3 regions of the Lysinibacillus sp. OF-1 genome follow, and region 2 is predicted to be linked to each of the others. Evidence: a T-box and tRNA genes for the amino acid it is inferred to sense, from the RefSeq annotation. Region 2 holds a T-box; the other regions hold tRNA genes.
The links. A T-box is a leader RNA that pairs with one kind of tRNA and senses whether it is charged. The one in region 2 lies ahead of leuS (leucine--tRNA ligase), so its partner is inferred to be a tRNA-Leu.

Region 1: it encodes a tRNA-Leu, which carries the amino acid that the T-box ahead of leuS (leucine--tRNA ligase) is inferred to sense. The anticodon was not compared.
Region 3: it encodes a tRNA-Leu, which carries the amino acid that the T-box ahead of leuS (leucine--tRNA ligase) is inferred to sense. The anticodon was not compared.

The regions. Positions count from the first base shown of each region.
Region 1 is NZ_CP102798.1:111,349-119,125, reverse strand. It holds rRNA gene NV349_RS00620 (23S ribosomal RNA) at 1-545, opposite strand, end outside; tRNA gene NV349_RS00615 (tRNA-Ala) at 635-710, opposite strand; tRNA gene NV349_RS00610 (tRNA-Ile) at 723-799, opposite strand; rRNA gene NV349_RS00605 (16S ribosomal RNA) at 894-2,445, opposite strand; tRNA gene NV349_RS00600 (tRNA-Ala) at 2,593-2,668, opposite strand; tRNA gene NV349_RS00595 (tRNA-Pro) at 2,685-2,761, opposite strand; tRNA gene NV349_RS00590 (tRNA-Arg) at 2,770-2,846, opposite strand; tRNA gene NV349_RS00585 (tRNA-Leu) at 2,855-2,943, opposite strand; tRNA gene NV349_RS00580 (tRNA-Gly) at 2,949-3,023, opposite strand; tRNA gene NV349_RS00575 (tRNA-Leu) at 3,059-3,143, opposite strand; tRNA gene NV349_RS00570 (tRNA-Lys) at 3,161-3,236, opposite strand; tRNA gene NV349_RS00565 (tRNA-Thr) at 3,245-3,320, opposite strand; tRNA gene NV349_RS00560 (tRNA-Val) at 3,324-3,399, opposite strand; rRNA gene rrf (5S ribosomal RNA) at 3,410-3,525, opposite strand; rRNA gene NV349_RS00550 (23S ribosomal RNA) at 3,636-6,563, opposite strand; rRNA gene NV349_RS00545 (16S ribosomal RNA) at 6,747-7,777, opposite strand, start outside.
Region 2 is NZ_CP102798.1:3,566,216-3,573,992, forward strand. It holds gene NV349_RS17365 (permease) at 1-391, shown strand, start outside; gene NV349_RS17370 (NupC/NupG family nucleoside CNT transporter) at 856-2,037, shown strand; gene leuS (leucine--tRNA ligase) at 2,178-4,595, opposite strand; T-box leader at 4,684-4,894, opposite strand; gene NV349_RS17380 (SulP family inorganic anion transporter) at 4,961-6,703, opposite strand; gene NV349_RS17385 (ArsR/SmtB family transcription factor) at 6,760-7,107, opposite strand; gene NV349_RS17390 (MDR family MFS transporter) at 7,254-7,777, opposite strand, start outside.
Region 3 is NZ_CP102798.1:4,223,110-4,230,886, reverse strand. It holds gene NV349_RS20710 (Tex family protein) at 1-1,440, shown strand, start outside; gene NV349_RS20705 (SprT family protein) at 1,515-1,973, shown strand; tRNA gene NV349_RS20700 (tRNA-Asn) at 2,063-2,139, shown strand; tRNA gene NV349_RS20695 (tRNA-Glu) at 2,141-2,212, shown strand; tRNA gene NV349_RS20690 (tRNA-Asp) at 2,244-2,319, shown strand; tRNA gene NV349_RS20685 (tRNA-Gln) at 2,325-2,399, shown strand; tRNA gene NV349_RS20680 (tRNA-Lys) at 2,415-2,487, shown strand; tRNA gene NV349_RS20675 (tRNA-Leu) at 2,554-2,639, shown strand; tRNA gene NV349_RS20670 (tRNA-Arg) at 2,666-2,742, shown strand; tRNA gene NV349_RS20665 (tRNA-Gly) at 2,761-2,834, shown strand; rRNA gene NV349_RS20660 (16S ribosomal RNA) at 3,032-4,583, shown strand; rRNA gene NV349_RS20655 (23S ribosomal RNA) at 4,800-7,727, shown strand.

The DNA of each region.
Region 1 (7,777 bases), 1.3 Mb from region 2:
CACTCCCCTTCCGGGGTGCTTTTCACCTTTCCCTCACGGTACTGGTTCACTATCGGTCACTAGGTAGTATTTAGCCTTGGGAGATGGTCCTCCCGGATTCCGACGGAATTTCACGTGTTCCGCCGTACTCAGGATCCACTCAGGAGAGAACGAACTTTCGACTACAGGGCTTTTACCTGCTCTGGCGGACCTTTCCAAGTCGCTTCATCTAACTCGCTCTTTTGTAACTCCGTATTGAGTGTCCTACAACCCCAAGAGGCAAGCCTCTTGGTTTGGGCTCTTCCCGTTTCGCTCGCCGCTACTCAGGGAATCGATTTTTCTTTCTCTTCCTCCAGGTACTTAGATGTTTCAGTTCCCTGGGTCTGCCTTCAAGACGCTATGTATTCACGTCAAGATACTACGCGATTAAACGTAGTGGGTTCCCCCATTCGGAAATCTCCGGATCAAAGCTCACTTACAGCTCCCCGAAGCATATCGGTGTTAGTGCCGTCCTTCTTCGGCTCCTAGTGCCAAGGCATTCGCCGTGCGCCCTTAATAACTTAACCAAGTTATTAAGCCTATAAAAAAACTTAAAAAATAAATGTGTTTGTTACAATTTCAATGTCGTTTTATCCAGTTTTCAAAGAACAAAGATTGGTGGAGCCTAGCGGGATCGAACCGCTGACCTCCTGCGTGCAAGGCAGGCGCTCTCCCAGCTGAGCTAAGGCCCCAAGAGGTATATATGGTGGGCCTAAATGGACTCGAACCATCGACCTCACGCTTATCAGGCGTGCGCTCTAACCAGCTGAGCTATAGGCCCTCTTGGAAGTTTTATATTATTTAATAAACCTTCAAAACTGAACGCAAAACGTAATCTTACAAACCCTAGGTTTGTATTCCGAAATAATCCTTAGAAAGGAGGTGATCCAGCCGCACCTTCCGATACGGCTACCTTGTTACGACTTCACCCCAATCATCTATCCCACCTTCGGCGGCTGGCTCCAAAAGGTTACCTCACCGACTTCGGGTGTTACAAACTCTCGTGGTGTGACGGGCGGTGTGTACAAGGCCCGGGAACGTATTCACCGCGGCATGCTGATCCGCGATTACTAGCGATTCCGGCTTCATGTAGGCGAGTTGCAGCCTACAATCCGAACTGAGAACGACTTTATCGGATTAGCTCCCTCTCGCGAGTTGGCAACCGTTTGTATCGTCCATTGTAGCACGTGTGTAGCCCAGGTCATAAGGGGCATGATGATTTGACGTCATCCCCACCTTCCTCCGGTTTGTCACCGGCAGTCACCTTAGAGTGCCCAACTAAATGATGGCAACTAAGATCAAGGGTTGCGCTCGTTGCGGGACTTAACCCAACATCTCACGACACGAGCTGACGACAACCATGCACCACCTGTCACCGTTGCCCCCGAAGGGGAAACTATATCTCTACAGTGGTCAACGGGATGTCAAGACCTGGTAAGGTTCTTCGCGTTGCTTCGAATTAAACCACATGCTCCACCGCTTGTGCGGGCCCCCGTCAATTCCTTTGAGTTTCAGTCTTGCGACCGTACTCCCCAGGCGGAGTGCTTAATGCGTTAGCTGCAGCACTAAGGGGCGGAAACCCCCTAACACTTAGCACTCATCGTTTACGGCGTGGACTACCAGGGTATCTAATCCTGTTTGCTCCCCACGCTTTCGCGCCTCAGTGTCAGTTACAGACCAGATAGTCGCCTTCGCCACTGGTGTTCCTCCAAATCTCTACGCATTTCACCGCTACACTTGGAATTCCACTATCCTCTTCTGCACTCAAGTCTCCCAGTTTCCAATGACCCTCCACGGTTGAGCCGTGGGCTTTCACATCAGACTTAAGAAACCACCTGCGCGCGCTTTACGCCCAATAATTCCGGACAACGCTTGCCACCTACGTATTACCGCGGCTGCTGGCACGTAGTTAGCCGTGGCTTTCTAATAAGGTACCGTCAAGGTACAGCCAGTTACTACTGTACTTGTTCTTCCCTTACAACAGAGTTTTACGAACCGAAATCCTTCTTCACTCACGCGGCGTTGCTCCATCAGGCTTTCGCCCATTGTGGAAGATTCCCTACTGCTGCCTCCCGTAGGAGTCTGGGCCGTGTCTCAGTCCCAGTGTGGCCGATCACCCTCTCAGGTCGGCTACGCATCGTCGCCTTGGTGAGCCGTTACCTCACCAACTAGCTAATGCGCCGCGGGCCCATCCTATAGCGACAGCCGAAACCGTCTTTCAGTGTTTCACCATGAGGTGAAACAGATTATTCGGTATTAGCCCCGGTTTCCCGGAGTTATCCCAAACTATAAGGTAGGTTGCCCACGTGTTACTCACCCGTCCGCCGCTAACGTCGAAGGAGCAAGCTCCTTCTCTGTTCGCTCGACTTGCATGTATTAGGCACGCCGCCAGCGTTCGTCCTGAGCCAGGATCAAACTCTCCATAAAAGAAATTTGAATAGCTCAAATTGTTTTGCTGGCATCAATTTTGATGTCCAAAATTTTGTTTTGTTCACTAACCGAAGTTAGTTACTGAAAACTTTATTGATTACGTTTTGCTTGTTCAGTTTTCAAGGTTCATTTAATAAATCGAATTGGTGGAGCCTAGCGGGATCGAACCGCTGACCTCCTGCGTGCAAGGCAGGCGCTCTCCCAGCTGAGCTAAGGCCCCATATATTTTTAGGAAATGGTCGGGAAGACAGGATTCGAACCTGCGACCCCTTGGTCCCAAACCAAGTGCTCTACCAAGCTGAGCTACTTCCCGTTCTTTTTTGGCGCGCCCGACAGGAGTCGAACCCATAACCTTCTGATCCGTAGTCAGACGCTCTATCCAATTGAGCTACGGGCGCATTAAAAATGGTGCCGAGGACCGGAATCGAACCGGTACGGTAGTCACCTACCGCAGGATTTTAAGTCCTGTGCGTCTGCCAGTTCCGCCACCCCGGCACATTTGGAGCGGAAGACGAGGTTCGAACTCGCGACCCCCACCTTGGCAAGGTGGTGTTCTACCACTGAACTACTTCCGCATGTGCATAAGTTTTTTTATCTGGCAATGAAATAATGGTGCGGGTGAAGGGAGTCGAACCCCCACGCCTTGCGGCGCTAGATCCTAAGTCTAGTGCGTCTGCCAATTCCGCCACACCCGCTTATTATTATTTAAAAATGGTGAGCCATGAAGGACTCGAACCTTCGACCCTCTGATTAAAAGTCAGATGCTCTACCAACTGAGCTAATGGCTCTAAAAAAATGGTGCCGGCTATAGGAATCGAACCCACGACCTACTGATTACAAGTCAGTTGCTCTACCTGCTGAGCTAAACCGGCATATGGTGGAGGATGACGGGCTCGAACCGCCGACCCTCTGCTTGTAAGGCAGATGCTCTCCCAGCTGAGCTAATCCTCCTGGGTATTATGCCTAGCGACGTCCTACTCTCACAGGGGGAAGCCCCCAACTACCATCGGCGCTAAAGAGCTTAACTTCCGTGTTCGGTATGGGAACGGGTGTGACCTCTTTGCCATCATCACTAGACTATGGTCGACCTTCCATACACGGCATACTACTGTGTCTAGAAGCTCTCTTTTTTGAAAGAATTGTTCTTTCAAAACTGGATAAACGGTTCATTGAATGGTTCAAACATTTTGGTTAAGTCCTCGATCGATTAGTATTCGTCAGCTCCATGTGTCACCACACTTCCACCTCGAACCTATCTACCTCATCGTCTTTGAGGGATCTTACTTACTTGCGTAATGGGAAATCTCATCTTGAGGGGGGCTTCATGCTTAGATGCTTTCAGCACTTATCCCGTCCACACATAGCTACCCAGCGATGCCTTTGGCAAGACAACTGGTACACCAGCGGTGTGTCCATCCCGGTCCTCTCGTACTAAGGACAGCTCCTCTCAAATTTCCTACGCCCACGACGGATAGGGACCGAACTGTCTCACGACGTTCTGAACCCAGCTCGCGTACCGCTTTAATGGGCGAACAGCCCAACCCTTGGGACCGACTACAGCCCCAGGATGCGATGAGCCGACATCGAGGTGCCAAACCTCCCCGTCGATGTGGACTCTTGGGGGAGATAAGCCTGTTATCCCCGGGGTAGCTTTTATCCGTTGAGCGATGGCCCTTCCATGCGGAACCACCGGATCACTAAGCCCGTCTTTCGACCCTGCTCGACTTGTAGGTCTCGCAGTCAAGCTCCCTTGTGCCTTTACACTCTACGAATGATTTCCAACCATTCTGAGGGAACCTTTGGGCGCCTCCGTTACCTTTTAGGAGGCGACCGCCCCAGTCAAACTGTCCGCCTGACACTGTCTCCTGCCCCGCTAAGGGGCATGGGTTAGAATTTCAATACAACCAGGGTAGTATCCCACCGACGCCTCCTTCGAAGCTGGCGCTCCGAGATCTCTGGCTCCTACCTATCCTGTACAAGTTGTACCAAAATTCAATATCAGGCTACAGTAAAGCTCCACGGGGTCTTTCCGTCCTGTCGCGGGTAACCTGCATCTTCACAGGTACTATAATTTCACCGAGTCTCTCGTTGAGACAGTGCCCAGATCGTTACGCCTTTCGTGCGGGTCGGAACTTACCCGACAAGGAATTTCGCTACCTTAGGACCGTTATAGTTACGGCCGCCGTTTACTGGGGCTTCAATTCGCAGCTTCGCTTGCGCTAACCACTCCTCTTAACCTTCCAGCACCGGGCAGGCGTCAGCCCCTATACGTCACCTTACGGTTTTGCAGAGACCTGTGTTTTTGCTAAACAGTCGCCTGGGCCTATTCACTGCGGCTCTCATGCGCTTGCACGCTCAAGAGCACCCCTTCTCCCGAAGTTACGGGGTCATTTTGCCGAGTTCCTTAACGAGAGTTCTCTCGCACACCTTAGGATTCTCTCCTCGACTACCTGTGTCGGTTTGCGGTACGGGCACCTCTCACCTCGATAGAGGCTTTTCTTGGCAGTGTGAAATCAGGAACTTCGTCCATACGGACTCGCCATCACAGCTCAACGTTACAGTGTGCGGATTTGCCTACACACACGCCTTACTGCTTGGACGCGCATAACCAACAGCGCGCTTACCCTATCCTACTGCGTCCCCCCATTTCTCAAACGGTGAGGAGGTGGTACAGGAATATCAACCTGTTGTCCATCGCCTACGCCTATCGGCCTCGGCTTAGGTCCCGACTAACCCTGAGCGGACGAGCCTTCCTCAGGAAACCTTAGTCATACGGTGGACGGGATTCTCACCCGTCTTTCGCTACTCATACCGGCATTCTCACTTCTAAGCGCTCCACCAGTCCTTCCGGTCTGACTTCAACGCACTTAGAACGCTCTCCTACCACTGACATCGTAGATGTCAATCCACAGCTTCGGTGAATCGTTTAGCCCCGATACATTTTCGGCGCAGCGTCACTCGACCAGTGAGCTATTACGCACTCTTTAAATGATGGCTGCTTCTAAGCCAACATCCTGGTTGTCTGTGCAACGCCACATCCTTTTCCACTTAACGATTACTTTGGGACCTTAGCTGGTGGTCTGGGCTGTTTCCCTTTTGACTACGGATCTTATCACTCGCAGTCTGACTCCCGTGTATAAATATCTGGCATTCGGAGTTTGTCTGAATTCGGTAAACCGGGATGGCCCCCTAGTCCAAACAGTGCTCTACCTCCAGTATTCTCATCACGAGGCTAGCCCTAAAGCTATTTCGGAGAGAACCAGCTATCTCCAAGTTCGATTGGAATTTCTCCGCTACCCACACCTCATCCCCGCACTTTTCAACGTGCGTGGGTTCGGGCCTCCAGTAAGTGTTACCTTACCTTCACCCTGGACATGGGTAGATCACCTGGTTTCGGGTCTACGACCACGTACTATTTCGCCCTATTCAGACTCGCTTTCGCTGCGGCTCCGCCTTCTAAAGCTTAACCTCGCACGTAATCGTAACTCGCCGGTTCATTCTACAAAAGGCACGCTATCACCCATTAACGGGCTCTAACTACTTGTAGGCACACGGTTTCAGGATCTCTTTCACTCCCCTTCCGGGGTGCTTTTCACCTTTCCCTCACGGTACTGGTTCACTATCGGTCACTAGGTAGTATTTAGCCTTGGGAGATGGTCCTCCCGGATTCCGACGGAATTTCACGTGTTCCGCCGTACTCAGGATCCACTCAGGAGAGAACGAACTTTCGACTACAGGGCTTTTACCTGCTCTGGCGGACCTTTCCAAGTCGCTTCATCTAACTCGCTCTTTTGTAACTCCGTATTGAGTGTCCTACAACCCCAAGAGGCAAGCCTCTTGGTTTGGGCTCTTCCCGTTTCGCTCGCCGCTACTCAGGGAATCGATTTTTCTTTCTCTTCCTCCAGGTACTTAGATGTTTCAGTTCCCTGGGTCTGCCTTCAAGACGCTATGTATTCACGTCAAGATACTACGCGATTAAACGTAGTGGGTTCCCCCATTCGGAAATCTCCGGATCAAAGCTCACTTACAGCTCCCCGAAGCATATCGGTGTTAGTGCCGTCCTTCTTCGGCTCCTAGTGCCAAGGCATTCGCCGTGCGCCCTTAATAACTTAACCAAGTTATTAAGCCTATAAAAAAACTTAAAAAATAAATGTGTTTGTTACAATTTCAATGTCGTTTTATCCAGTTTTCAAAGAACAAGTTTTGAAGCTTTTCATTCAAGAAAGAATGAACCTTCAAAACTGAACGCAAAACGTAATCTTACAAACCCTAGGTTTGTATTCCGAAATAATCCTTAGAAAGGAGGTGATCCAGCCGCACCTTCCGATACGGCTACCTTGTTACGACTTCACCCCAATCATCTATCCCACCTTCGGCGGCTGGCTCCAAAAGGTTACCTCACCGACTTCGGGTGTTACAAACTCTCGTGGTGTGACGGGCGGTGTGTACAAGGCCCGGGAACGTATTCACCGCGGCATGCTGATCCGCGATTACTAGCGATTCCGGCTTCATGTAGGCGAGTTGCAGCCTACAATCCGAACTGAGAACGACTTTATCGGATTAGCTCCCTCTCGCGAGTTGGCAACCGTTTGTATCGTCCATTGTAGCACGTGTGTAGCCCAGGTCATAAGGGGCATGATGATTTGACGTCATCCCCACCTTCCTCCGGTTTGTCACCGGCAGTCACCTTAGAGTGCCCAACTAAATGATGGCAACTAAGATCAAGGGTTGCGCTCGTTGCGGGACTTAACCCAACATCTCACGACACGAGCTGACGACAACCATGCACCACCTGTCACCGTTGCCCCCGAAGGGGAAACTATATCTCTACAGTGGTCAACGGGATGTCAAGACCTGGTAAGGTTCTTCGCGTTGCTTCGAATTAAACCACATGCTCCACCGCTTGTGCGGGCCCCCGTCAATTCCTTTGAGTTTCAGTCTTGCGACCGTACTCCCCAGGCGGAGTGCTTAATGCGTTAGCTGCAGCACTAAGGGGCGGAAACCCCCTAACACTTAGCACTCATCGTTTACGGCGTGGACTACCAGGGTATCTAATCCTGTTTGCTCCCCACGCTTTCGCGCCTCAGTGTCAGTTACAGACCAGATAGTCGCCTTCGCCACTGGTGTTCCTCCAAATCTCTACGCATTTCACCGCTACACTTGGAATTCCACTATCCTCTTCTGCACTCAAGTCTCCCAGTTTCCAATGACCCTCCACGGTTGAGCCGTGGGCTTTCACATCAGACTTAAGAAACCACCTGCGCGCGCTTTACGCCCAATAATTCCGGACAACGCTTGCCACCTACGTATTACCGCGGCTGCTGGCACG
Region 2 (7,777 bases):
TGTCCTGTTGGCCGTTGTGACGTCCTTACTTGTAGATATGCGTGCAACAAAACGTTTTTTTATGAAGAAAAGACCCTATTATTTTTACTTAATTGGACTTATGGTCATTTTACTTACCTTTTTCTTATCTATCGATTTAACGATTTTAGGGGTTATTTATTCTTTCGCGTTCCTGCACATTACCATACTGCCGTTTATGTTAATTCTTTTATTTACGAATCGCCGTATTCATAAACATAGTTGGTTTGTCATACTGCTATCTATCCTCATAGGAATTGGCGTTGCCCTAAGCTTCAATGCACTTTACGGATTAGCAACTAGCTTTATGATCTCTAGCATTTATCAATTAATGCTTCAGACCGATACTATAGAAAAAATGCCTGAACCCTAAAATATATGGAGGTCAGGCATTAGTCTGTAGTTAACTAAATATATGTCTTTTATGTTTTCGTAAATAATGATTAGGTAAAAAAATACATCCTAAATACCTTCTTCTGCATCTTTAAATAACACCACTCGTACGTTTGCCACAATGGTCAGAACTTCCCAAACACGCCTTACACTTTCACTTCCCTAGTTGGTTTCCTACGTTTTCATTTACACATTGGTCATAAAATTTTAAAAACTTCACACAATAAAAAAGTGTTTTGACATGAGCTTTTCTTGTTATAGAACTGTATTTATCGTATTCGTATGCCCTGTTGCATACTTTTTTTCTATTATCTATTGAATAACTAGCAAAAAAACTGTTATAGTGAGATTGTTTGTCTGACGTCTGACTAATTAAGATCTTTAGCTGTTCTTCTGAATTTAGAACATCAGGACAAACTATTACACATACTTATGGAGGAACTTATGAGATACTTAATATCCTTTTGTGGATTGTTACTTGTTTTTGCCCTAGCTTTATTAATGAGTAAAAACAAAAAAGAAATAAAATATAAATATATAGTGGTGATGTTAATCATCCAATTTTTATTGGCAGCTCTACTACTCAATACGACAATTGGTTTTGTTTTAATCAAAGGAATCACCAAAGTATTTGATCATTTATTGTCTTACGCAAATGCAGGGATATCATTTGTTTTTGGTGGATTAGCAAATGAAGGAGAGTCTCCGTTCTTCCTAGCTGTATTATTACCGATTGTCTTTATATCAGTCTTAATTGGGATTTTGCAGCATTTTAAAATTCTCCCTTTCTTCATGAAATGGATAGGATTACTGTTGAGTAAAGTAAGTGGAATGGGGAAATTGGAATCCTATAATGCTGTTGCTTCCGCAATGGTTGGACAATCGGAAGTATTCATTACAGTTAAAAAACAATTAGATAAGATTGCGCCACAGCGTATGTATACATTATGCGCATCCGCGATGTCGACCGTCTCGATGTCAGTTGTTGGCGCGTACATGACGATGATTGAACCAAAGTATGTCGTAACGGCGATTGTGTTAAACTTATTTGGTGGTTTTATAATTGTTTCCATCATTAATCCGTATACCGTAAAAGAAGAGGAAGATATCTTAACCATTGAAGATGAGCAGAAGCAAGCTTTCTTCCAAATGCTTGGTGAATATATTATGGATGGCTTTAAGGTAGCCATCATAGTTGGAGCCATGCTGATTGGTTTCGTAGCATTAATGGATTTAATCAATTCATTGTTTGATATGATTATCGGTGTTTCTTTCCAAGAAATATTAGGCTATATTTTTGCACCAATAGCTTTCCTAATGGGTATCCCATGGGCAGACGCTGTTTCAGCTGGTGGAATAATGGCCACTAAATTAGTAACGAATGAATTTGTTGCTATGATCAACCTTGGCGACGTCTCAGAGTCCATGAGTGAACGTACACTGGGCATTATTTCGGTATTCCTTGTATCCTTTGCCAACTTTTCATCCATCGGTATTATTTCCGGAGCAGTTAAAGGGTTAAATGAAAGACAGGGTAATGTCGTTGCTCGTTTTGGCTTAAAGTTATTGTACGGAGCCACACTTGTCAGTATCCTAACAGCTATTATTGTTGGATTGATTATTTAAACATCATCATTTGAGCTGCACTCCGATAGTTATGGAGTGTAGTTTTTTAAATTATCCACTATAAACTCTTCACGAAAAATAAAAAATGTACATCACTAAAATTTCATTTAGTAATGTACATTTTTATTATTTAGATCATTTTATTTAACGACAATATTGACAAGTTTGCTTGGAATAACGATAATTTTCACTAGGTTTTTTCCTGCCATATATTCTTGTACTTTTTCATCAGCAAGCGCTACTTTTTCGATATCCTCTTTTGAAGCATCTTTCGCTACGACGATTTTTGCACGGACTTTACCAGCCACTTGCACGGCAATCTCCACTTCATCATCCACAAGCTTCGTTTCATCGTATGTTGGCCATTGCTCGTAAGAAAGTGTTGAATCGTGGCCTAATAGCTGCCATAGCTCTTCTGCAATATGCGGCGCGATTGGTGCTAGCATTTTAACAAAGCCTTCCGCATACTCTGCTGGAATAACGTCAGCTTTATAGCAATCATTGATAAATACCATCATCTGTGAAATAGCTGTGTTAAAGCGGATACCTTCGTAATCCTCTGTCACTTTTTTCACTGTTTGGTGGTATGCTTTTTCAAGTGTTTGATCGTTAGACACTTGAATTTTTGATGAAATGGCACCATCTTCTTCATTAACAAATAGACGCCAAATACGATCTAAGAAACGACGTGCCCCATCTAAACCATTTGTTGACCATGCAACAGATGCCTCTAATGGTCCCATGAACATTTCATACAAACGTAATGTATCGGCACCATGTGATGAAATGATTTCATCTGGGTTTACAACATTACCTTTCGATTTAGACATTTTTTCATTACCTTCACCAAGAATCATACCTTGGTTAAATAATTTATGGAATGGCTCTTTCGTGTGAACAACACCTAGATCATAAAGAACTTTATGCCAGAAGCGAGCGTAAAGTAAGTGCAGTACTGCATGCTCCGCTCCTCCAATATAAATATCTACTGGTAACCAACGTTTTAGTAACTCTGGATCTGCAATCGCCTCTGTATTTGTAGGGTCGATATAGCGTAAGAAGTACCAGCTAGACCCAGCCCACTGTGGCATTGTATTTGTTTCACGGCGACCCTTTTTGCCTGTCTCTGGATCTACAACATTCACCCATTCAGCGATATTAGCTAATGGTGATTCACCAGTACCCGATGGACGGATATTATCTGTTTTTGGAAGCACTAATGGTAATTCTGATTCTGGAACAGGTGTGATCGTGCCATCTTCCCAATGAATCATTGGAATTGGTTCACCCCAGTAACGCTGACGTGAGAATAGCCAATCACGTAGTCGATAAGAAATTTTCTTCTCTCCAACGCCTTTTTGCTCTAACCATTCAATTGCTTTCGCAATGCCATCTTCTTTATTTAAACCATTAAGGAATTCAGAATTAATATGTTGACCATCACCTGTAAATGCTTCTTTGCTAATGTCCCCACCCTCAAGTACAGGAACGATGTCTAAACCAAATGCAGTCGCAAATTCATAGTCACGTTCATCATGTGCTGGCACCGCCATAATAGCACCTGTACCGTAAGACACTAACACATAGTCAGCAATCCAAATCGGCGCTTTTTTCCCGTTAATCGGATTCACGGCATAAGCACCTGTGAATACGCCTGTTTTTTCTTTTGCTAAATCTGTGCGCTCAAGATCCGATTTCATTTTCACTTTCTCTAAATATGCCTCAACAGCTTGACGTTGCTCAGCTGTCGTTATTTGTTCTACCAATTTATGTTCAGGCGCAAGTACACAATATGTAGCACCAAATAATGTATCTGGACGTGTTGTGAAGACCGTGAAGTTTTGATCTGAACCATCAATAGCAAATGTTACTTCTGCCCCTTCTGAACGACCAATCCAGTTGCGCTGCATATCTTTAATAGATTCTGGCCAATCAACTTCTTCTAGGTCATCGATTAAACGATCAGCATATGCAGTAATTTTAAGCATCCATTGTTTCATTGGTCGACGTTCTACTGGATGCCCACCACGCTCTGATTTTCCATCAATTACTTCTTCGTTAGCCAATACCGTACCAAGCGCTGGACACCAGTTAACAGCTACTTCATCCACATAGGCTAAACCTTTTTTATAAAGCTGGATAAAAATCCATTGTGTCCATTTATAATACTCTGGATCCGTCGTGTTAATTTCGCGATCCCAATCATAACTGAATCCTAGCTCTTGAATTTGGCGTTTAAAAGTTGCAATATTTTTAGCTGTAAATTCTGCTGGGTCATTTCCTGTATCGAGTGCATATTGCTCAGCTGGTAAACCAAAAGCATCCCAGCCCATTGGATGTAATACATTGTAGCCTTGCATACGTTTAAAGCGTGATAAAATATCTGTCGCTGTATATCCTTCTGGATGTCCTACATGCAGTCCAGCGCCAGATGGATATGGAAACATATCTAATGCAAAAAATTTAGGCTTCGCTGTTTCATTTTCAGTTTTGAATGTTTTGTTATTAGCCCAATATTGCTGCCACTTTTTTTCAATTTGTAGATGATTAAAACTCATTCTTTTTCCTCCTTCGATTGAATCATGTTGCTCTTCATCATAATTGACAAAATATTTAAAAAATAAAAAAACTCGTCCCTTTCTTTATAGAAGGGACGAGAGAATTTGTACTCCCGCGGTACCACCCAAATTAGTGATTACACTCGGCTCAAGCTTCCTTAACGCGGAAGAAACGACACACGCTGTTTCACGCGGGCAGACTCAGAAGGCGAGTTCAACTTGCTTTCTTACTAGCTCCCACCAGCCGCTAGCTCTCTAAAAAGAACGACAAATTTACTATTCCTCATCACAGTCTTTACATGATATTGCATTTATTCTAATGGAAAGTATTGAAAAGCACAAGCCTTTGTTTACAGACTAACCCATTACTGAAGAATTAATTCCTCTTCTTCCTTAGATTTTGATAAATCCTTACATTCATGAAAAGCAAAATGCTGGCATCCGATGCATTTCTTTGTGTCCAAATAGCCGAGAGCCTTAGTAATCGCTTCTCCAGTATGCTGATAAAAATGATGCGCTCCAATCTTATCGTAAATACCATTGTGCTGAAGAGCTATTTTTAAATCACCTTGCACACCTGTTACCAGAATTTTACCACCCTGTGCTGTAAAGTTTTCAATGATATTGCTAAAATATGCTTCACCAGTGGAATCCATAAAGGGCACTTTCCCCATTCGCAATATCAAAACTCTTGGTTGCTGATGCAAAGTGCTTTCAATTTTTTGTTCAAACATTTGAGCAGCTCCAAAGAACAATGGTCCTTCAATTGTATACATGTTAATTTGCGGACAATCATGCTGCTGGTGAACCACATGGGGCTGTACCTTCCCACTTTTGTTTGAATGGTCTGGGAGTACCTTTGTCACAACAAGCTTTTCACTCATGCGTTTTGCAAATAATAGCACAGCTAATACAAGCCCTACTTCCACTGCTAATGTGAGACTTGTAAACACCGTTAATAAAAAGGTAATCAATAACACTAGCGAGTCACCCGATTTTAATTTCACAATATGTGAGAAATGGTGTCGTTCGCTCATATTCCAGGCTACAACCATCAATACAGGAGCCATACTTGCTAATGGAATATGAGACGCATATGGTGCTAATAGCAATAATGTAACTAAAACAAATACTCCGTGTATGATACCTGACATAGGCGATACTGCACCTGTTTTAATATTAGTTGCAGTCCGTGCAATAGCACCTGTAGCTGGAATCCCCCCGAACAAAGGCGTCACGATATTAGCAATTCCTTGACCAATCAGCTCTCGATTACTGTTATGCTTACTATTCGTCATCCCATCTGCAACGACTGCCGATAGTAGTGACTCTATGCCCCCTAGCATGGCGATGACAAACGCTGGTCCAATAAGCAGTTGTAGGCGTTCAAAGGTGATATCAGGTATAGCAAAATGAGGCAATGAATTCGGAATTTGCCCATAAGCTGTCGCGATCGTAGCAACATGTCCTGTAAAGAGGAAAGTGGCCACAAGTGTAGAAACAACAATACCTGCTAATGCTCCAGGAACCTTTGGAAAAAACTTCGGCGTCATCAGTATTGTCACAAAACAGATAACAGCCGTCAAAATACTATACATATTGGTCGTTCCAAGCTGCTTCATAATTTCTTGTATATTGGCAATAAAATACTCATGTCTTTTAACATTTGTTAACCCTAAAAAGTTGGCAATTTGACCTGTAAAAATAATAACTGCTATACCTGCTGTAAAGCCAACTGTTACAGGGCGAGGAATAAATTTAATTAAAGATCCTAACTTAAAAATGCCCATTAAGCAAAGCATAATCCCAGCCATTAATCCTGCAAGTAATAAATCCTCATAGCCATAGGTAATGACAATTCCTAATAAAATCGGTACAAACGCCCCTGTTGGCCCACCAATTTGATATTTCGATCCACCAAAAAGAGAAATAAGAATACCCGCAATACAGGCGGTATAAATCCCATATTCGGGTTTCACCCCCGATGCAATGGCAAAAGACATGGCAAGTGGAATAGCGACGATCCCAACTATAATTCCGGATAATAGATCCTTCTTGACGTGATGAACAGAATACCCTTCAAAGCGTCCTGTAAACAGTGACTTCATAGATAAATCTTCCCTTCGAAATAATAAGCAAAGCATAATTTTTCAACTTCTTTGATTTACTTATTGCCTTCGTCACCTTCATTGCTCGTCATTTCCTCTAATCTCGAAATGGTGTTAACTAAATGGTTATTGAAAATATCCTTTGCCACCCCAAGTAATTCACCAATCATTGGATCACTTAAAGAATAGTAGACTTTTTTACCTTCCTTCACACCATAAACGATATTTTTGGCGCGTAATACACTTAATTGCTGAGAAACAGCAGAACCCTCTTTCTCTAAGCAATCTTGAATCTCATTGACACTTTTCTGACCTTCTACAAGGAGTTCCAGTATTCTAATGCGTAACGGATGTGCTAATGCTTTAAAAAAATCCGCCTTAAATTGTTGTAAACCCTCTTCCATAAAAAACACCCTCCACATTACTACATATTCAAATATTTGAATATGTATGATTGTAAGCCTGTATCGATTATTTTTCAATAGCTTCAATAAAAAAAGAGCAAAACCAAGTGCTGATCACTCGTTTTTGCTCTTTTCCTTGCCTACTATTAATCTGCAACGATATTATTCTTTTTTAAAGGATAATCATAAGTTAAACATGGAATAATAGCCAACAGCACAACTACCACTAAAGTTAATACAAGAGGTATCATGCCAAATTGATCCACCATTATCCCACCGAATAATGGCCCTATCATCCGACCACCTGTCGCTGCACTATTGATAATGCCCTGATAGAATCCTTGTCGACCTTTTGGTGCGAGTTGATTCGCGATGGTTGGTAATGCTGGGGTATAGAACATTTCACCAAACGTTAAAACAAGCATCGCGGCTCCAAACATTTTAAAATCACTTGCAAAGGCGATGATTCCAAACGATAGGGCAATCAGAATTACACCAAATACGAGCTGACGCTTTAAATTGTTTTCCCATCTTTTCACAAGCGGTGCAATGAGTGGCTGACCTACAACTATAAGCAAACCATTTATTGTCCAAAGTAAACTATATTGCTTTAACCCTAAGCCTAAATCTTGAGTATAGGATGAAATAGTAGCACTCCATTGAGAATATG
Region 3 (7,777 bases), 660 kb from region 2:
AGAGTTTTGATGATTATGTGGAAGGAATGGATACCTGCAATTGGCTCATCCCCTGCAATTGCAGAAGTAAAACTGGCAATTGAAGATTCGTACAAACGTTTAATTCAGCCTTCGATTGAAAGAGAATTACGAAACGAATTGACAGAGAAAGCTGAAACACAAGCAATTCATATTTTCTCTGAGAATTTACGTAATTTATTACTGCAGCCACCTATGAAAGGCAAATATGTATTGGGGGTTGACCCAGCTTACCGCACAGGTTGTAAGTTAGCAGTTGTAGATGAAACGGGGAAAATGTTAGAGGTTACAGCTATTTATCCACATCCTCCTAAACCAGATGTAGCAAAAGCGAAAGCTACTGTGAAAGGAATTTTAGTAAAATATCCAATAAGCATAATTGCAATTGGTAATGGTACAGCATCGCGTGAAACAGAACAATTTATTGCAGATGTACTAAATGAACTTACTACTGATGTTGCGTATGTTATTGTCAACGAAGCGGGAGCATCTGTTTATTCAGCATCAGATATTGCACGGGCTGAATTTCCCGATTTACAGGTTGAGCAGCGTAGTGCTGTGTCCATTGCACGCCGTTTACAAGATCCTTTATCGGAGTTAGTGAAAATTGAACCTAAAGCGGTTGGTGTAGGTCAGTATCAGCATGATGTTTCTCAAAAAAAATTAAATGAATCACTAACTTTTATAGTAGAAACTGCTGTTAACAAAGTAGGGGTTGATGTAAACACGGCTTCTTCTTCACTCTTACAATACGTTTCTGGTTTATCCAAAACAGTTGCAGAGAACATCGTGAAGATGCGAGAAGAAAATGGTCAATTTTCTACACGTGCACAATTAAAGAAGATTCCAAGGCTAGGTGCTAAAACGTATGAACAAGCTATCGGTTTCTTACGTGTCCCAGAAGCAAAAAATCCGTTCGATGCTACAGGTATTCATCCAGAGAGCTATGATTTAGCTGAACAAATATTAGTAGAAGCTCAAATTGATAAAAAAGAGCTAGGGACGCCGAAAGCCGAAGAAGCTATTGCAGCTCTAGATATTCAAAATTTAAGTAGCGTGCTTGGCATAGGTGTTGTGACTATTCAAGATATTGTGGATACTTTAATGAAACCAAGTCGTGACCCACGTGATGCTTTCCCACAGCCTTTGCTTAAAACAGATGTATTAAAAATGGAAGATTTAAAAGTAGGTATGGAATTGCAGGGCACAGTGAGAAATGTGGTGGACTTTGGAGCGTTTGTTGATATTGGCGTAAAGCAAGACGGGTTGGTGCATATATCTAAATTACAAAACAAACGCATTAAACATCCGTTAGAAGTTGTTGCACTAGGTGATATTGTCACAGTATGGGTAGAACAAATAGATGTCAATAAAGGGCGTATTTCTTTAACAATGCTTCCGCCTAAAAATCAAACATTATAATTTAAGTAATAAATATTTACCACACTGTCTATACTACACAGTGTGGTATTCTTGTTGTTAGAGGTGATTAATATATGAACAATGAGGAGTTACAACAACTTGTTCACAGCTTATCCTTGGAAAGCTTTCAAAAACCTTTTCAGCATCAGGCTTACTTTAATGCTAGATTACGTTCAACTGGTGGACGATATCTTTTACAATCTCATAATATTGAGATAAACCCGAAAGCCTATGAGTTATATGGCTATAGAGAGATTGAAGGTATTGTACTCCATGAATTATGTCATTATCATTTACATATTGAAGGTAAAGGGTATCAACATCGAGATAAAGATTTTCGAGAGCTATTAAGAAAAGTAAATGCACCTCGATTTTGCTCAGTTTTACAACCCCCTAAAGCTACAACTAAAAGACATCATCGTCATACTTATACTTGTGTCAATTGCCAACAACTATATGTACGGAAAATAAAAATGAATGTTGAGAAGTATTGCTGTAGTAAGTGTTTGGGTAGGCTAATACTAGTGGAATAAAAAATCATAAAAAAATAGTTGACGTTTTGTTGAGTTGTCCCTATAATAGTAAAAGTCGACAAGATAACGACGACAGCAAAACATAGTATTCCGAAGTAGCTCAGTTGGTAGTAGCACCTGACTGTTAATCAGGTTGTCGCAGGTTCGAGTCCTGCCTTCGGAGCCATGGCCCCTTGGTCAAGTGGTTAAGACACCGCCCTTTCACGGCGGTAACACGGGTTCGAATCCCGTAGGGGTCATTTCTTCATAATTTAATTAATACTATTTATTGGTCCCGTGGTGTAGCGGTTAACATGCCTGCCTGTCACGCAGGAGATCGCCGGTTCGATCCCGGTCGGGACCGCCACTTTTTGGGGTATAGCCAAGCGGTAAGGCAACGGATTTTGATTCCGTCATGCCTAGGTTCGAATCCTAGTACCCCAGCCATTCATTTCTTAATTTGAGCCATTAGCTCAGTTGGTAGAGCATCTGACTTTTAATCAGAGGGTCGAAGGTTCGAGTCCTTCATGGCTCATCTTTTTAGGAAAAAACATTGACTTCTCAGTTCCTTGTAGTATAATGAGAAAGTTACTGATTGAATGCGGTCGTGGCGGAACGGCAGACGCGCTAGGTTGAGGGCCTAGTGGGGGCAACCCCGTGGAGGTTCAAGTCCTCTCGGCCGCACCAAGTCAATTAATTTTATATTCTTATATGCGCCCGTAGCTCAATTGGATAGAGCGTCTGACTACGGATCAGAAGGTTGTGGGTTCGACTCCTGCCGGGCGCGCCAATTTATAAATCATATTATGCGGGTGTAGTTTAATGGTAAAACCTCAGCCTTCCAAGCTGATGTCGTGAGTTCGATTCTCATCACCCGCTCCAAAAAAGTGTTGACAACTTTCCGGTTGTCTGATAGACTAAAGAAGTTGTCCGAAGAGACAATGATATGAACCTTGAAAACTGAACAAGCAAAACGTAATCAATAAAGTTTTCAGTAACTAGCTTTGGTTAGTGAACGAAACAAAATTTTGGACATCAAAATTGATGCCAGCAAAACAATTTGAGCTATTCAAATTTCTTTTATGGAGAGTTTGATCCTGGCTCAGGACGAACGCTGGCGGCGTGCCTAATACATGCAAGTCGAGCGAACAGAGAAGGAGCTTGCTCCTTCGACGTTAGCGGCGGACGGGTGAGTAACACGTGGGCAACCTACCTTATAGTTTGGGATAACTCCGGGAAACCGGGGCTAATACCGAATAATCTGTTTCACCTCATGGTGAAACACTGAAAGACGGTTTCGGCTGTCGCTATAGGATGGGCCCGCGGCGCATTAGCTAGTTGGTGAGGTAACGGCTCACCAAGGCGACGATGCGTAGCCGACCTGAGAGGGTGATCGGCCACACTGGGACTGAGACACGGCCCAGACTCCTACGGGAGGCAGCAGTAGGGAATCTTCCACAATGGGCGAAAGCCTGATGGAGCAACGCCGCGTGAGTGAAGAAGGATTTCGGTTCGTAAAACTCTGTTGTAAGGGAAGAACAAGTACAGTAGTAACTGGCTGTACCTTGACGGTACCTTATTAGAAAGCCACGGCTAACTACGTGCCAGCAGCCGCGGTAATACGTAGGTGGCAAGCGTTGTCCGGAATTATTGGGCGTAAAGCGCGCGCAGGTGGTTTCTTAAGTCTGATGTGAAAGCCCACGGCTCAACCGTGGAGGGTCATTGGAAACTGGGAGACTTGAGTGCAGAAGAGGATAGTGGAATTCCAAGTGTAGCGGTGAAATGCGTAGAGATTTGGAGGAACACCAGTGGCGAAGGCGACTATCTGGTCTGTAACTGACACTGAGGCGCGAAAGCGTGGGGAGCAAACAGGATTAGATACCCTGGTAGTCCACGCCGTAAACGATGAGTGCTAAGTGTTAGGGGGTTTCCGCCCCTTAGTGCTGCAGCTAACGCATTAAGCACTCCGCCTGGGGAGTACGGTCGCAAGACTGAAACTCAAAGGAATTGACGGGGGCCCGCACAAGCGGTGGAGCATGTGGTTTAATTCGAAGCAACGCGAAGAACCTTACCAGGTCTTGACATCCCGTTGACCACTGTAGAGATATAGTTTCCCCTTCGGGGGCAACGGTGACAGGTGGTGCATGGTTGTCGTCAGCTCGTGTCGTGAGATGTTGGGTTAAGTCCCGCAACGAGCGCAACCCTTGATCTTAGTTGCCATCATTTAGTTGGGCACTCTAAGGTGACTGCCGGTGACAAACCGGAGGAAGGTGGGGATGACGTCAAATCATCATGCCCCTTATGACCTGGGCTACACACGTGCTACAATGGACGATACAAACGGTTGCCAACTCGCGAGAGGGAGCTAATCCGATAAAGTCGTTCTCAGTTCGGATTGTAGGCTGCAACTCGCCTACATGAAGCCGGAATCGCTAGTAATCGCGGATCAGCATGCCGCGGTGAATACGTTCCCGGGCCTTGTACACACCGCCCGTCACACCACGAGAGTTTGTAACACCCGAAGTCGGTGAGGTAACCTTTTGGAGCCAGCCGCCGAAGGTGGGATAGATGATTGGGGTGAAGTCGTAACAAGGTAGCCGTATCGGAAGGTGCGGCTGGATCACCTCCTTTCTAAGGATTATTTCGGAATACAAACCTAGGGTTTGTAAGATTACGTTTTGCGTTCAGTTTTGAAGGTTCATTCTTCTGAATGAAAATCTTCAAAACTTGTTCTTTGAAAACTGGATAAAACGACATTGAAATTGTAACAAACACATTTATTTTTTTAAGTTTTTTATAGGCTTAATAACATTAAGAGGTTTCCGATATTTTTATTGAAAGCCGTTAGGTTAAGTTATTAAGGGCGCACGGCGAATGCCTTGGCACTAGGAGCCGAAGAAGGACGGCACTAACACCGATATGCTTCGGGGAGCTGTAAGTGAGCTTTGATCCGGAGATTTCCGAATGGGGGAACCCACTACGTTTAATCGCGTAGTATCTTGACGTGAATACATAGCGTCTTGAAGGCAGACCCAGGGAACTGAAACATCTAAGTACCTGGAGGAAGAGAAAGAAAAATCGATTCCCTGAGTAGCGGCGAGCGAAACGGGAAGAGCCCAAACCAAGAGGCTTGCCTCTTGGGGTTGTAGGACACTCAATACGGAGTTACAAAAGAGCGAGTTAGATGAAGCGACTTGGAAAGGTCCGCCAGAGCAGGTAAAAGCCCTGTAGTCGAAAGTTCGTTCTCTCCTGAGTGGATCCTGAGTACGGCGGAACACGTGAAATTCCGTCGGAATCCGGGAGGACCATCTCCCAAGGCTAAATACTACCTAGTGACCGATAGTGAACCAGTACCGTGAGGGAAAGGTGAAAAGCACCCCGGAAGGGGAGTGAAAGAGATCCTGAAACCGTGTGCCTACAAGTAGTTAGAGCCCGTTAATGGGTGATAGCGTGCCTTTTGTAGAATGAACCGGCGAGTTACGATTACGTGCGAGGTTAAGCTTTAGAAGGCGGAGCCGCAGCGAAAGCGAGTCTGAATAGGGCGAAATAGTACGTGGTCGTAGACCCGAAACCAGGTGATCTACCCATGTCCAGGGTGAAGGTAAGGTAACACTTACTGGAGGCCCGAACCCACGCACGTTGAAAAGTGCGGGGATGAGGTGTGGGTAGCGGAGAAATTCCAATCGAACTTGGAGATAGCTGGTTCTCTCCGAAATAGCTTTAGGGCTAGCCTCGTGATGAGAATACTGGAGGTAGAGCACTGTTTGGACTAGGGGGCCATCCCGGTTTACCGAATTCAGACAAACTCCGAATGCCAGATATTTATACACGGGAGTCAGACTGCGAGTGATAAGATCCGTAGTCAAAAGGGAAACAGCCCAGACCACCAGCTAAGGTCCCAAAGTAATCGTTAAGTGGAAAAGGATGTGGCGTTGCACAGACAACCAGGATGTTGGCTTAGAAGCAGCCATCATTTAAAGAGTGCGTAATAGCTCACTGGTCGAGTGACGCTGCGCCGAAAATGTATCGGGGCTAAACGATTCACCGAAGCTGTGGATTGACATCTACGATGTCAGTGGTAGGAGAGCGTTCTAAGTGCGTTGAAGTCAGACCGGAAGGACTGGTGGAGCGCTTAGAAGTGAGAATGCCGGTATGAGTAGCGAAAGACGGGTGAGAATCCCGTCCACCGTATGACTAAGGTTTCCTGAGGAAGGCTCGTCCGCTCAGGGTTAGTCGGGACCTAAGCCGAGGCCGATAGGCGTAGGCGATGGACAACAGGTTGATATTCCTGTACCACCTCCTCACCGTTTGAGAAATGGGGGGACGCAGTAGGATAGGGTAAGCGCGCTGTTGGTTATGCGCGTCCAAGCAGTAAGGCGTGTGTGTAGGCAAATCCGCACACTGTAACGTTGAGCTGTGATGGCGAGTCCGTATGGACGAAGTTCCTGATTTCACACTGCCAAGAAAAGCCTCTATCGAGGTGAGAGGTGCCCGTACCGCAAACCGACACAGGTAGTCGAGGAGAGAATCCTAAGGTGTGCGAGAGAACTCTCGTTAAGGAACTCGGCAAAATGACCCCGTAACTTCGGGAGAAGGGGTGCTCTTGAGCGTGCAAGCGCATGAGAGCCGCAGTGAATAGGCCCAGGCGACTGTTTAGCAAAAACACAGGTCTCTGCAAAACCGTAAGGTGACGTATAGGGGCTGACGCCTGCCCGGTGCTGGAAGGTTAAGAGGAGTGGTTAGCGCAAGCGAAGCTGCGAATTGAAGCCCCAGTAAACGGCGGCCGTAACTATAACGGTCCTAAGGTAGCGAAATTCCTTGTCGGGTAAGTTCCGACCCGCACGAAAGGCGTAACGATCTGGGCACTGTCTCAACGAGAGACTCGGTGAAATTATAGTACCTGTGAAGATGCAGGTTACCCGCGACAGGACGGAAAGACCCCGTGGAGCTTTACTGTAGCCTGATATTGAATTTTGGTACAACTTGTACAGGATAGGTAGGAGCCAGAGATCTCGGAGCGCCAGCTTCGAAGGAGGCGTCGGTGGGATACTACCCTGGTTGTATTGAAATTCTAACCCATGCCCCTTAGCGGGGCAGGAGACAGTGTCAGGCGGACAGTTTGACTGGGGCGGTCGCCTCCTAAAAGGTAACGGAGGCGCCCAAAGGTTCCCTCAGAATGGTTGGAAATCATTCGTAGAGTGTAAAGGCACAAGGGAGCTTGACTGCGAGACCTACAAGTCGAGCAGGGTCGAAAGACGGGCTTAGTGATCCGGTGGTTCCGCATGGAAGGGCCATCGCTCAACGGATAAAAGCTACCCCGGGGATAACAGGCTTATCTCCCCCAAGAGTCCACATCGACGGGGAGGTTTGGCACCTCGATGTCGGCTCATCGCATCCTGGGGCTGTAGTCGGTCCCAAGGGTTGGGCTGTTCGCCCATTAAAGCGGTACGCGAGCTGGGTTCAGAACGTCGTGAGACAGTTCGGTCCCTATCCGTCGTGGGCGTAGGAAATTTGAGAGGAGCTGTCCTTAGTACGAGAGGACCGGGATGGACACACCGCTGGTGTACCAGTTGTCTTGCCAAAGGCATCGCTGGGTAGCTATGTGTGGACGGGATAAGTGCTGAAAGCATCTAAGCATGAAGCCCCCCTCAAGATGAGATTTCCCATTACGCAAGTAAGTAAGATCCCTCAAAGACGATGAGGTAGATAGGTTCGAGGTGGAAGTGTGGTGACACATGGAGCTGACGAATACTAATCGATCGAGGACTTAACCAAAACGTTTGAACCATTCAATGCACGTTTATCCAGTTTTGAAAGAATAATTT